2 regions of the Pseudomonas sp. 2024-210 genome follow, and region 1 is predicted to be linked to the other one. Evidence: predicted binding sites of a transcription regulator. Region 1 holds the regulator's gene; the other holds the start of a gene.
The links. Region 1 encodes FliA, which starts transcription of late flagellar genes. Its sites were predicted from a motif close to CTAAAGTTTNNNNNNNNNNNGCCGNTAA; they were not measured.

Region 1 (5,566 bases):
GAAGTGCAGCAGTTGATGCAGTTGCTGGCCAAGTCTTCGCCCAAGCTGGCAGAAGAACTGGTGCCGGGGGTATTGAGCCTTTCTCAGTTGCTCAAAGTGTTGCAGGCGCTGCTGGCTGAGCAAGTGCCCGTTCGCGATATTCGCAGCATTGCCGAGGCCGTCGCCAACAATGCTCACAAGAGTCAAGATACTGCCGCTTTGGTGGCTGCCGTGCGCGTCGGGTTGTCCCGCGCTATCGTGCAAAGCATTGTAGGCGTTGAGTCCGAGCTGCCTGTGATCACCTTGGAACCCAGGTTGGAACAAATATTGCTCAATAGTTTGCAAAAGGCCGGACAAGGCCAGGAAGAGGGCGTTTTGCTGGAGCCGAGCATGGCTGAAAAGCTACAGCGCTCATTGATTGACGCGGCGCAACGTCAGGAAATGCAAGGCAACCCGGTGATCTTGCTGGTGGCAGGCCCGGTACGCGCAATGCTTTCACGCTTTGGCCGTTTGGCCGTGCCTAACCTGCATGTGCTGGCGTACCAGGAAATTCCGGATAACAAGCAAGTCACGATTGTTGCGACAGTAGGCCCGAACGGCTGAGGTTTGATTTATGCAAGTGAAGCGATTTTTCGCCGCCGACATGCGTCAGGCCATGAAGCTGATACGTGATGAGCTGGGCGCTGATGCCGCCATTATTGGCAATCGCCGCATCGCCGGTGGCGTTGAGTTGACCGCAGCGCTGGATTACAAGCTATCTGCCCTGGCCCCTCGTGTGCCAAACGTGGAGCTTGAAGAAGAGCTGCGCAAGACCCAGTCCAAAATAGTCTCGGCGCAGGCCGAGTTAAGCCTGCGCGGCGAAGGCGACGGTGAGGTCAATCGCCAACTGTTTGCCGGCTTGCCCTTGACCGCTGCCGAACCGCTGATCGAGCCGACGCTCGAAGAGCCGCCGCGTCCGGCTCCGGCGCTTGCGCCCGGCATTGACCGTCGTGTCTTTGACAGCATGCGTTCAGAGCTCAATGGCTTGCGTGAATTACTCGAAGTGCAACTGGGCTCGCTGGCCTGGAACCAGTTGCAAGGCGCCAAACCTGCGCAAGCTAATTTGTGGCGCCGGTTGCAACGCATTGGTGTGTCGGGGCCGCTGTCCCGTGATTTATTGGCACAAGTTGCCGAAATTGAAGAGCCACGTCAGGCTTGGCGCATGTTGTTGGCGCACCTGGCGAGGATGATTACGACCCCGGAGATCGAGCCACTTGAAGAAGGCGGCGTGATTGCTATGGTCGGCCCGGCTGGTATGGGTAAAACCACAACGCTGGCGAAGCTGGCGGCGCGCTATGTACTCAAGTACGGCGCGCAACATATCGCATTGGTGAGCATGGATAGCTTTCGTATTGGCGCTCAGGAGCAACTCAAGACCCTGGGCCGGATTCTCAACGTTCCGGTGACGCATGTGGCGCCGGGCCAGTCGTTGGGGCAGACGCTCGAACCCTTGGCGCGCAAGCGCGTGGTGTTGATTGACACCGCTGGCCTGCAAGCCAGTGATCCAGCCCTGCGCCTGCAACTGGAAAGCCTGGCGGGGCGCGGAATCAAGGCACGCAATTACCTGGTAATGGCCACCACCAGTCAGAAGCAAGTGTTGCAGGCCGCCTACCTCAGCTATAAACGCTGCGGTCTGGCCGGATGTATCCTGACCAAACTCGATGAAACCGCCTGTTTGGGCGAAGTACTGAGCCTGGCGATCAGCAACGATTTGCCGGTGGCGTATCTGACCGACGGCCCGCGTATCCCGGACGACCTGCATCTGCCGCGTCGTCATCAGTTGGTGAGTCGCGCCGTCAGTGTACAAATGCAGGAAGATCCCAGCGAGGAGGCCATGGCCGACATGTTTGCTGATATCTATACCAACCCCCGCGATCGGGTCGGTTGAGCGACACACGATGAGTTGCAATGTACCTACATCGATGGTTTGCAAGGTGTGGTGCCAATGGGCACGCGCAGCCAGCCGTTGTAGCCGCGTCTAAGTAAGACAAGGTAAGAAAGATCATGGGCAGCATGCATCCCGTACAGGTGATCGCAGTAACCGGCGGCAAGGGTGGCGTCGGTAAAACTAACGTGTCAGTGAATTTGTCCATCGCCTTGGCCGAAATGGGTCGACGTGTGATGTTGATGGACGCTGATCTGGGGTTGGCCAACGTTGATGTCCTGCTGGGACTGACCCCCAAATACACCCTGGCCGATGTGGTCGAGGGTCGTTGTGAGCTGCGCGATGTATTGCTCACAGGCCCCGGCGGCATTCGTATCGTACCGGCCGCATCTGGCACCCAGAGCATGGTCAACCTGAGCCCGGCGCAACATGCTGGACTGATTCAGGCGTTCAGCGAGCTCAGTGACAACCTCGATGTGCTGGTGATTGATACCGCCGCCGGGATCGGTGATTCGGTCGTGAGTTTTGTTCGCGCCGCCCAGGAGGTGTTGCTGGTGGTCTGCGATGAGCCTACGTCCATCACGGATGCCTACGCGCTCATCAAACTGCTGAACCGCGATTACGGCATGAACCGCTTCCGGGTATTGGCCAACATGGCGCAAAGCCCGCAGGAAGGCCGCAACCTGTTTGCCAAGCTGACCAAAGTCACGGACCGCTTTCTTGATGTTGCCCTGCAATACGTAGGCGCCATCCCCTACGACGAATGCGTACGCAAGGCCGTGCAAAAACAGCGCGCCGTGTATGAAGCATTCCCGCGTTCCAAATGCTCGCTGGCCTTCAAAGCCATCGCGCAGAAAGTCGACACGTGGCCTTTACCGGCCAATCCCCGAGGCCATCTCGAATTTTTTGTCGAGCGTCTTGTGCAGCAAGCAGGTGGAGGACGGCATTGATGACCGCGAGCGGCTATCGCATGTACAGCAAGGCGTCACGCGACAATCAGTACGAACTGATTGAGCGCTACGCACCGTTGGTCAAGCGTATTGCCTATCACCTGCTGGCGCGCTTGCCCGCCAGCGTGCAGGTGGATGATTTGATCCAGGCCGGGATGATCGGCCTGCTTGAAGTGTCGACCAAGTACGACGCGACCAAGGGTGCGAGTTTTGAGACCTACGCGGGCATTCGCATTCGTGGCGCCATGCTCGATGAAGTGCGCAAGGGCGACTGGGCACCCCGCTCGGTACACCGCAATACGCGCATGGTCAGTGACGCAATTCGCGTTATTGAAGCAAAAACCGGGTGTGACGCTAAAGATCACGAGGTTGCGGCCGAACTCCAGTTAAGCCTTGATGATTATTACGCCATTTTGAATGACACCCTGGGCAGTCGCTTATTCAGTTTCGATGATCTGTTGCAGGACGGTGAGCACGAAGGGCTGCATGAAGATGGCGCCAGCGCGCACCTTGAACCCTCTCGGGATCTGGAAGACGAGCGCTTTCAGGTGGCGTTGACCGACGCCATCAGTCTGTTGCCTGAGCGTGAGCGTCTAGTGCTGGCGCTGTATTACGACGAGGAGTTGAACCTCAAGGAAATCGGCGAAGTGCTGGGGGTCAGCGAATCGCGGGTCAGCCAGTTGCACAGTCAGTGTGCCGCGCGTTTGCGCGCCCGTCTGGGCCAGTGGCGCGCACATTGAAACACTGATTCATTCGTAGCAGCTGCCGCAGGCTGCGTTCGATTGCGCAGCGATCGTCAATCCTGAGCCCGTGGTGTGGCAGATACACCGCAGTCGCTGCATTGACGACGGCTTTGCCGCCGAACGTCGCCTGTGGCAACTGCTACGAAATTGACGGGCTTTTGATAATTACCGAATTGATTGAATGGCGCGCTCAGAGTGTGAGCGCGGCAAAGACCGCTTGGAGGCCGTATTGGACAAGAACATGAAGATCCTTATCGTTGATGACTTTTCAACGATGCGCCGGATCATTAAAAACCTGTTGCGTGACCTCGGGTTCACGAACACGGTCGAGGCGGACGACGGCAACACCGCGTTGCCGATCCTCAAGTTGGGCAGCATTGATTTTCTGGTGACTGACTGGAACATGCCCGGCATGAGCGGTATCGATTTGCTGCGCCAAGTGCGAGCCGACGAAAAGCTCAAGCATTTGCCCGTCCTGATGGTGACGGCCGAGGCCAAGCGCGAGCAAATCATCGAAGCGGCCCAAGCCGGGGTTAACGGTTATGTGGTCAAGCCGTTCACGGCTCAGGCGCTCAAAGACAAGATCGAAAAAATCTTTGAACGCATCGGTTGATCGGCGGGAAGGGGGGCGCAATGGAGCATAAAGAAGCGACTCAGGGCGAGTTTGAATCGACCCTGAAAAAACATGCGCACGAATTGGTCGAAAGCCTTGAAAAAGGGCAGTTCGGCGAGGCGGTGCAGTTGATTCATGAACTGAACCAGACCCGCGACCGCGGCCTGTATCAGGAAGTCGGCAAGCTGACCCGCGAGTTGCACAGCTCCATCGTCAACTTTCAAATAGATCCGGGCATGCCGCGTGCCGAAGAAGTGTCACAGATCACCGATGCAGCCGATCGCTTGGCGTATGTTGTGAAACTGACGGAAGCGGCGGCCAATCGGACGATGGACTTGGTCGAAAGCAGCACACCGCTGGTCAATGCGCTGGGCACGGATGCCAAAGCGTTAAGTGTCGACTGGGGACGCTTTATGCGTCGCGAAGTGGGGGCCGAGGAGTTCCGCGAGCTGGCGCGTCGCGTAGACAGTTTTTTGACGCGCAGCGACATTGAGAACACCCAGGTGTCCGCCAACCTCACGGATATTTTGATGGCCCAGGATTATCAGGACCTCACAGGTCAAGTGATCAAGCGGGTGACGCAATTGGTCACCGACGTTGAAAGCAATTTGCTCAAGCTGGTGTTGATGGCCAGCCAGGTTGATCGCTTTGCCGGTATCGAACACGACCGTGAGGCACTGCGTGCTGAAAATATTTCGCAAAAAAACCTGACGAAGGGTGAAGGTCCGCAGATCCATGCCGATAAACGTGAAGATGTCGTGTCCGGCCAGGATGATGTTGACGATTTATTATCCAGTTTAGGTTTCTAGGCTCTGAGTGAATGCCCCCGTGCGTTTCTGCACGGCGGCGTCCAAAGACCCTATTTCAAGGAGCACGTACATGAGCTTCGGCGCCGATGAAGAAATCCTTCAGGATTTCCTGGTTGAAGCCGGCGAGATTCTAGAGCTGTTGTCCGAACAACTGGTTGAGCTGGAAAGCCGACCGGATGATGCGGACTTGCTCAATGCAATTTTTCGCGGTTTTCACACTGTAAAAGGGGGCGCCGGCTTTCTACAGCTCAATGAGCTTGTGGAGTGCTGCCATATTGCCGAAAACGTGTTCGACATCCTGCGCAAGGGTGAGCGAAGCGTAGACGCCGAGCTGATGGACGTTGTCCTTGAAGCGCTGGATGCGGTCAATGGCATGTTTACCGAAGTTCGTGAACGCAGCCCGATCACGGCGGCCACGCCCGAACTGCTGGCGGCCTTGGCACGTTTGGCCGAACCAGCGACAAGCCAGCCGGCGGTTGCGCTTGAACCGGCCAGGCAGCCTGAGCCTGCCGGTGACATTACCGACAGCGAATTTGAACTACTGCTCG
Region 2 (5,566 bases), on a different contig from region 1:
TGGTCGGCGTGACCCGTCATTGGGCGGCCGGGCCATTATTGTTAGGGCTGTGGACTACCGTCTGGCTATCGCTGGTATCCGGTGTATTGGGTTTGATTATCGGGCTGGCCACGGGGCTGTGCCGGTTGTCGAATAACCCGACCCTGCGTGACCTGTCGACGCTGTATGTCGAACTGGTACGCGGCACACCGCTGCTGGTACAGATTTTCATCTTCTATTTCTTTATCGGTACGGTGCTCAACCTGTCCCGCGAATTTGCCGGGATTGCCGCGCTGTCGCTGTTTACCGGGGCCTACGTGGCCGAGATCGTGCGTTCGGGCGTGCAGTCCATCGCCCGTGGGCAAAATGAAGCGGCGCGCTCGCTGGGGCTTAATGCCAGCCAGTCGATGCGTTACGTGGTGTTGCCGCAAGCCTTCAAGCGCGTGCTGCCACCGCTGGCCGGGCAATTTATCAGCTTGGTCAAAGACACCTCGCTGGTGTCGGTGATTGCCATTACCGAGCTGCTCAAAAGCGGTCGTGAAGTTATCACCACCTCGTTTTCGCCGTTCGAAATTCTGTTCTGCGTCGCGGGCCTGTACCTGTTGATCAACCTGCCGCTGTCGCATTTGGCCAGCCGGCTTGAGCGGAGGCTCGCGCAAAGTGATTGAAGTTCGCGAACTGGTAAAAATCTACGATACCCGCGGACAGATCGTTCGTGCGGTGGACAACGTCAGTACCTCGGTCGCCAAAGGCGAAGTACTGGTGGTGATCGGGCCATCCGGCTCTGGTAAATCGACCTTTCTGCGTTGCCTCAACGGGCTGGAAGAGTTCGACTCGGGTTCGGTCAGCATCGGCGGCCTGGACCTGGCCGACCCGAAAACGGACGTCAATGCCTATCGACGTGAAGTCGGCATGGTGTTTCAGCATTTCAACCTGTTCCCGCACATGACCGTGCTGGAAAACCTTTGCCTGGCGCAAAAAGTGGTGCGCAAGCGCGGCAAGGTCGAGCGTGAGGCCAAGGCTCGCGAGCTGCTGGAAAAGGTGGGCATCGGGCAAAAGGCCAATGAGTTTCCGTCACGCCTTTCGGGCGGTCAGCAGCAACGTGTCGCCATTGCCCGTGCATTGGCAATGGACCCCAAGGTGATGTTGTTCGACGAGCCGACCTCGGCGCTGGACCCGGAGATGGTCGGCGAAGTGTTGGACGTGATGAAAACCCTGGCTCGCGAAGGCATGACCATGGTCTGCGTGACCCATGAAATGGGCTTTGCCCGAGAAGTGGCGAACCGCGTGTTGTTCTTTGATCACGGTAAGTTGCTGGAAGACGCTTCGCCGGAAGCGTTCTTTGCCTCGCCCAAAGACCTGCGCGCTCAGGCGTTTTTGCGGCAGGTGCTTTAAAGGTGAGATGCAAGCTGTCAGCTGTCAGCTGTCAGCTGTCAGCTGTCAGCTGTCAGCTACAAGCTACAAGCTACAAGCTGCAAGCTGCAAGCCGATTAGCATGCTTTTACTTGTAGCTTGCAGCTTGCAGCTGCCTTCAAACTCTAAACCTTCCCACCAACGCTTGCAGATGCGAGCCCAGCCGCGCCAGCTCAACACTCGACGCGGCAGTCTCTTCACTCGCCGCGGCGGTCTGCTCTGACACATCGCGCACATTCAATACACTGCGGTTGATCTCTTCCGCCACGGCGCTTTGCTGTTCGGCGGCGGCCGCTATCTGCTGGTTCATCGCCTGAATGGCCGACACGGTGCGGTTGATATTGCCCAACGATTCACCCGCACGGCGAGTCAGTTCAACGCTGTTGTCCGTTAATGTGCGGCTGTTGTCCATGCTGCTGGAGACTTGCAACGTACCGCTTTGCAACCCGGCAATCAGTTCTTCGATTTCTTCCGTGGATTTCTGTGTGCGCTGGGCAAGGCTGCGTACTTCGTCGGCAACCACCGCAAAACCACGGCCTGCCTCACCGGCGCGCGCCGCTTCAATGGCGGCGTTGAGCGCCAGCAGGTTGGTTTGCTGGGCCACCGATTTGATCACATCGAGCACACTGCCAATCTTGTCACTTTCGCGCTTGAGATGGCCCATGGCCTCAGTCGAGTGACCCACTTCGATGGCCAGTTTCTCTATCTGGGCAATCGCTTCGCCCACCACTTTGTCGCCTTCGCGTGCCTGTTGATCAGCCGCCAGAGCTGCTTCTGAGGCTTCTTCGGCATTACGCGCCACTTCTTGCACCGTCGCTGTCATCTCATGCATGGCCGTGGCGACCTGATCGGTTTCCACTTTTTGGCTGTTGACCCCGGAGCTCGTCTGCTCGGTCACGGCCGAGAGTTCTTCCGCTGCGCTGGCTATCTGAGTCACACCCTCGCTGATTCCGCCAATCAACTCGCGCAGGCCCTCGGTCATGCCTTGAACCGCTTGCTGGAGCTGCCCCAGTTCGTCACGCCGGTCTGTGCGAGTGTCCTGGGTCAGATCACCGGCCGCCACGTGCTTGACGGTCTTGAGGGTGTGTTGCAGCGGAATAACGATCTGTCGGGTGATGGCCCAGGCGGCCATGATGCCCACTATTAAGGCCAGTACTGTGCAAATGGTGAGCAGACGCTTGGCCTGGGCACTGTCTTGATCGCGCTTGGCGGCTTGCAGTGTCGAGAGCTTTTGGCTCAATTCGATCAGGTGAGTGCCTTGCTGGTGCATGCGCTCTATAGCCTGTTCGCCATCTTGACCCAGTCTGGCCAAGGCCTGTCGATAGTCGGTGACGGCTGCCAATTGTTGTTGCACCAGTGCGATGTCATCTGGGGCAATAAGTTGTGTGCGCGACTTCTCAAGCGCGGTGTCCAGTTCATTCAATTGTTCATTGACGGCCTTGAGGTTGTCGTCGCTCGCGCGCAACTCATATTCAAGGCGGGCAATGCGCAAGTCCTTGGTCAAACCAATTATTTTTGAAAGGTTGGCCAGCTTGTCACCTCGGTCAATCACCGAGGCCAGTCCATTCCAGCCGGTGGCAGCAATCAGCAAGGTCAAGACAAGCACGAGGCCAAAGCTGACACTGAGTTTGCGGTTGACGCTGATATTGCCGAGAAGTTGAACCAGCCGACGGTACATGATGACGCTCCTTTGATTGACTCGACGCACTCGACGTAAAGCCGTCCATTGCTTAGAGAAGGCATCGGCTTGGCATGGAAGAACTGTAGGCAGTTGGCTTTAAAAAGTGTGACGAGCATCACCTGTAGCCGCTGCCGCAGGCTGCGATCGACGGCGAAGCCGTCGCAAAACCGTCTCGCGCGTTTGTACCTGTTAGAACACACGACCTGAATTTACGATTGCTTCGCAACCGGACGCAGCCTGCGGCAGCTGCTACGAGAGGGGGGTCAGAACAAGCGGGCGAGCAGGGCGGTGACGGCGGTTTCAACCCGCAGAATGCGCGGGCCCAGTTGCACCGGTTGCAGACCGGACTTGGCCAACAGGTCGATTTCGTAGGGGATCCAGCCACCTTCCGGGCCAATGGCCAATGTCACGGGTTGATCCAGCCCGCGCGGGCACGCCGGGTAATCACCCGGATGACCAACCAGACCCTGCGTACCCTCGACCAGCGCGGGCAGACGGTCTTCGACGAAGGGTTTGAAGCGTTTTTCGATCACGATCTCGGGCAGAACGCTGTCGCGGGACTGTTCCAGCCCTAAAATCAACTGTTCGCGAATGGCCTCGGGCTCCAGGAAAGGCGTTTGCCAGAAGCTCTTTTCAACCCGGTAACTGTTGACCAGCACCACCTTGGGAACCCCCATCGAGGCGATGGTTTGCAGCACCCGGCGCAGCATTTTCGGGCGTGGCAAGGCCAGTATCAAGGTCAGCGGCAGTTTCTCGGGCGGCGGCTGGTCAAGGCTGAGGATTTGCAGCTCGGCTTCCTTGGCCTCTAGGCGCATCAACTGGGCATTGCCCATCAAGCCGCCAATACGTCCGACTCGCAGGCTATCGCCTACCACGGCGCGGTGAACGTCTTGCATGTGCGTCAAACGGCGGTCACGCAGGATGACGCGATCGTCTGCAATGAAATCAGCCTCTTCGAGGAGCAGCAGGTTCACGCTTGCGGTGCTGGCGGTTGGGCGTTGTTATCACGCTCGGACTGCTCGTCCGGGTGGTCGCCACGCTTGTTCTTGCTGACCAGGCTGCCAAATAGAATGCCGATCTCAAAGAGCATCCACATCGGAATCGCCAACAGGGTCTGCGAGAAAATATCCGGCGGGGTCAAAATCATCCCGACGACAAAGCAGCCGATGATCACGTAAGGGCGGATTTTGCGCAGGTATTTGACGTCGACAATGCCGATCCACACCAACAGCACCACGGCCACGGGGATTTCAAAGGCCACACCAAAGGCAAAAAACAGGGTCATGACGAAATCTAGGTAGCTGCTGATGTCGGTCATCATGGCGACACCTTCAGGGGTGGCGGCGGCGAAAAACTTGAACACCAGCGGGAACACCAGAAAGTAGGCGAAGGCCATGCCGGCGTAGAACAAAAAGATGCTGGAAACCAGCAGCGGCACAGCAATGCGCTTTTCATGCTTATACAGGCCGGGCGCGATAAAGCCCCAGATCTGATGCAGGATCACCGGGATCGCAATAAACAGCGACACCATCATGGTCAGCTTGAGGGGCGTCAGAAAGGGCGAGGCCACATCGGTGGCGATCATGGTGGCACCCACCGGCAGGTATTCACGCAATGGCGTGGAAACCAGCGTGTAGATCTGCTGAGTGAAGGCGAACAAACCGGCGAAGATGATGAAAATCGCGGCAATGCAGCGCAACAGGCGGGTGCGCAGCTCAGTCAGGTGCGAGACCAGCGGCATTGGCTGGTCGAGTTCAGGCTTATCGCTCATGCGCTTAAGGGGCTCGCGGTGGCAGGGTTGAGTCGTGGGGCGCTGCCGGTTGAGGCGCAGTGTCAGAGGGCGTCTTGTTCAGGCTGATCGGCGCAGGGCTGGTCGTTTCGACAGGCGGTGGCGACTCGGGTGTCTGGCTCGGCGTGAGCGGTTTTACGGCGTCCTGGAGCGGGGCCAATATCTTCTTGGCTTCCTCTTCCATCGACAGGATGTGTTCGTTGTGCAACTGGCGACGAATCTCGTCGGCACCGATTTCACGCTCCACTTCTTGTTTGATCGCATTGAAACTGCGCTTCAAACGACCGATCCACAGGCCCGCGGTGCGCGCGGCACCTGGCAGGCGCTCGGGGCCGAGTACCAGCAAGGCCACAAGGCCCACGAGCAGCAGTTCACTGAAGCTGATACCAAACATTAGCGTTTGCTCACACGTCTTTGCGGGTCGGCTCTTCGACTTTCTGCGCCTGCACGTCAATGGTGTGCGGCTCGTTCAGCGTCGAAGTGGTGTGGGGTTGCGGCGCGGCGGTGGGCTGTGCAGGCGGAACCACGGGCTCGGCAGGCTTTTCGTCGTCGTTCATGGCTTTGCGAAAGCCCTTGATCGATTCACCGACATCGGTGCCGAGGTTTTTCAGTTTTTTGGTGCCGAAGACCAGTACCACGACTACCAGAATGACGATCCAGTGTTTCCAGTCAAAAATACCCATGATCTTTTGCTCTCCAAAACA

Region 2: a site for FliA is predicted at 3,132-3,159, ahead of ACI7MX_RS03495 (methyl-accepting chemotaxis protein). Genes of this name have one in related genera too.

Annotation. Positions count from the first base shown of each region.
Region 1 covers NZ_JBJGEJ010000004.1:34,411-39,976, forward strand. The annotation lists gene flhA (flagellar biosynthesis protein FlhA) at 1-582, shown strand, start outside; gene flhF (flagellar biosynthesis protein FlhF) at 593-1,906, shown strand; gene fleN (flagellar synthesis regulator FleN) at 2,023-2,853, shown strand; gene fliA (RNA polymerase sigma factor FliA) at 2,850-3,593, shown strand; gene ACI7MX_RS06955 (chemotaxis response regulator CheY) at 3,838-4,209, shown strand; gene ACI7MX_RS06960 (protein phosphatase CheZ) at 4,230-5,018, shown strand; gene ACI7MX_RS06965 (chemotaxis protein CheA) at 5,089-5,566, shown strand, end outside.
Region 2 covers NZ_JBJGEJ010000002.1:179,858-185,423, forward strand. The annotation lists gene ACI7MX_RS03485 (amino acid ABC transporter permease) at 1-647, shown strand, start outside; gene ACI7MX_RS03490 (amino acid ABC transporter ATP-binding protein) at 640-1,374, shown strand; gene ACI7MX_RS03495 (methyl-accepting chemotaxis protein) at 1,511-3,070, opposite strand; gene ACI7MX_RS03500 (16S rRNA (uracil(1498)-N(3))-methyltransferase) at 3,337-4,047, opposite strand; gene tatC (twin-arginine translocase subunit TatC) at 4,044-4,844, opposite strand; gene tatB (Sec-independent protein translocase protein TatB) at 4,849-5,256, opposite strand; gene ACI7MX_RS03515 (twin-arginine translocase TatA/TatE family subunit) at 5,267-5,545, opposite strand.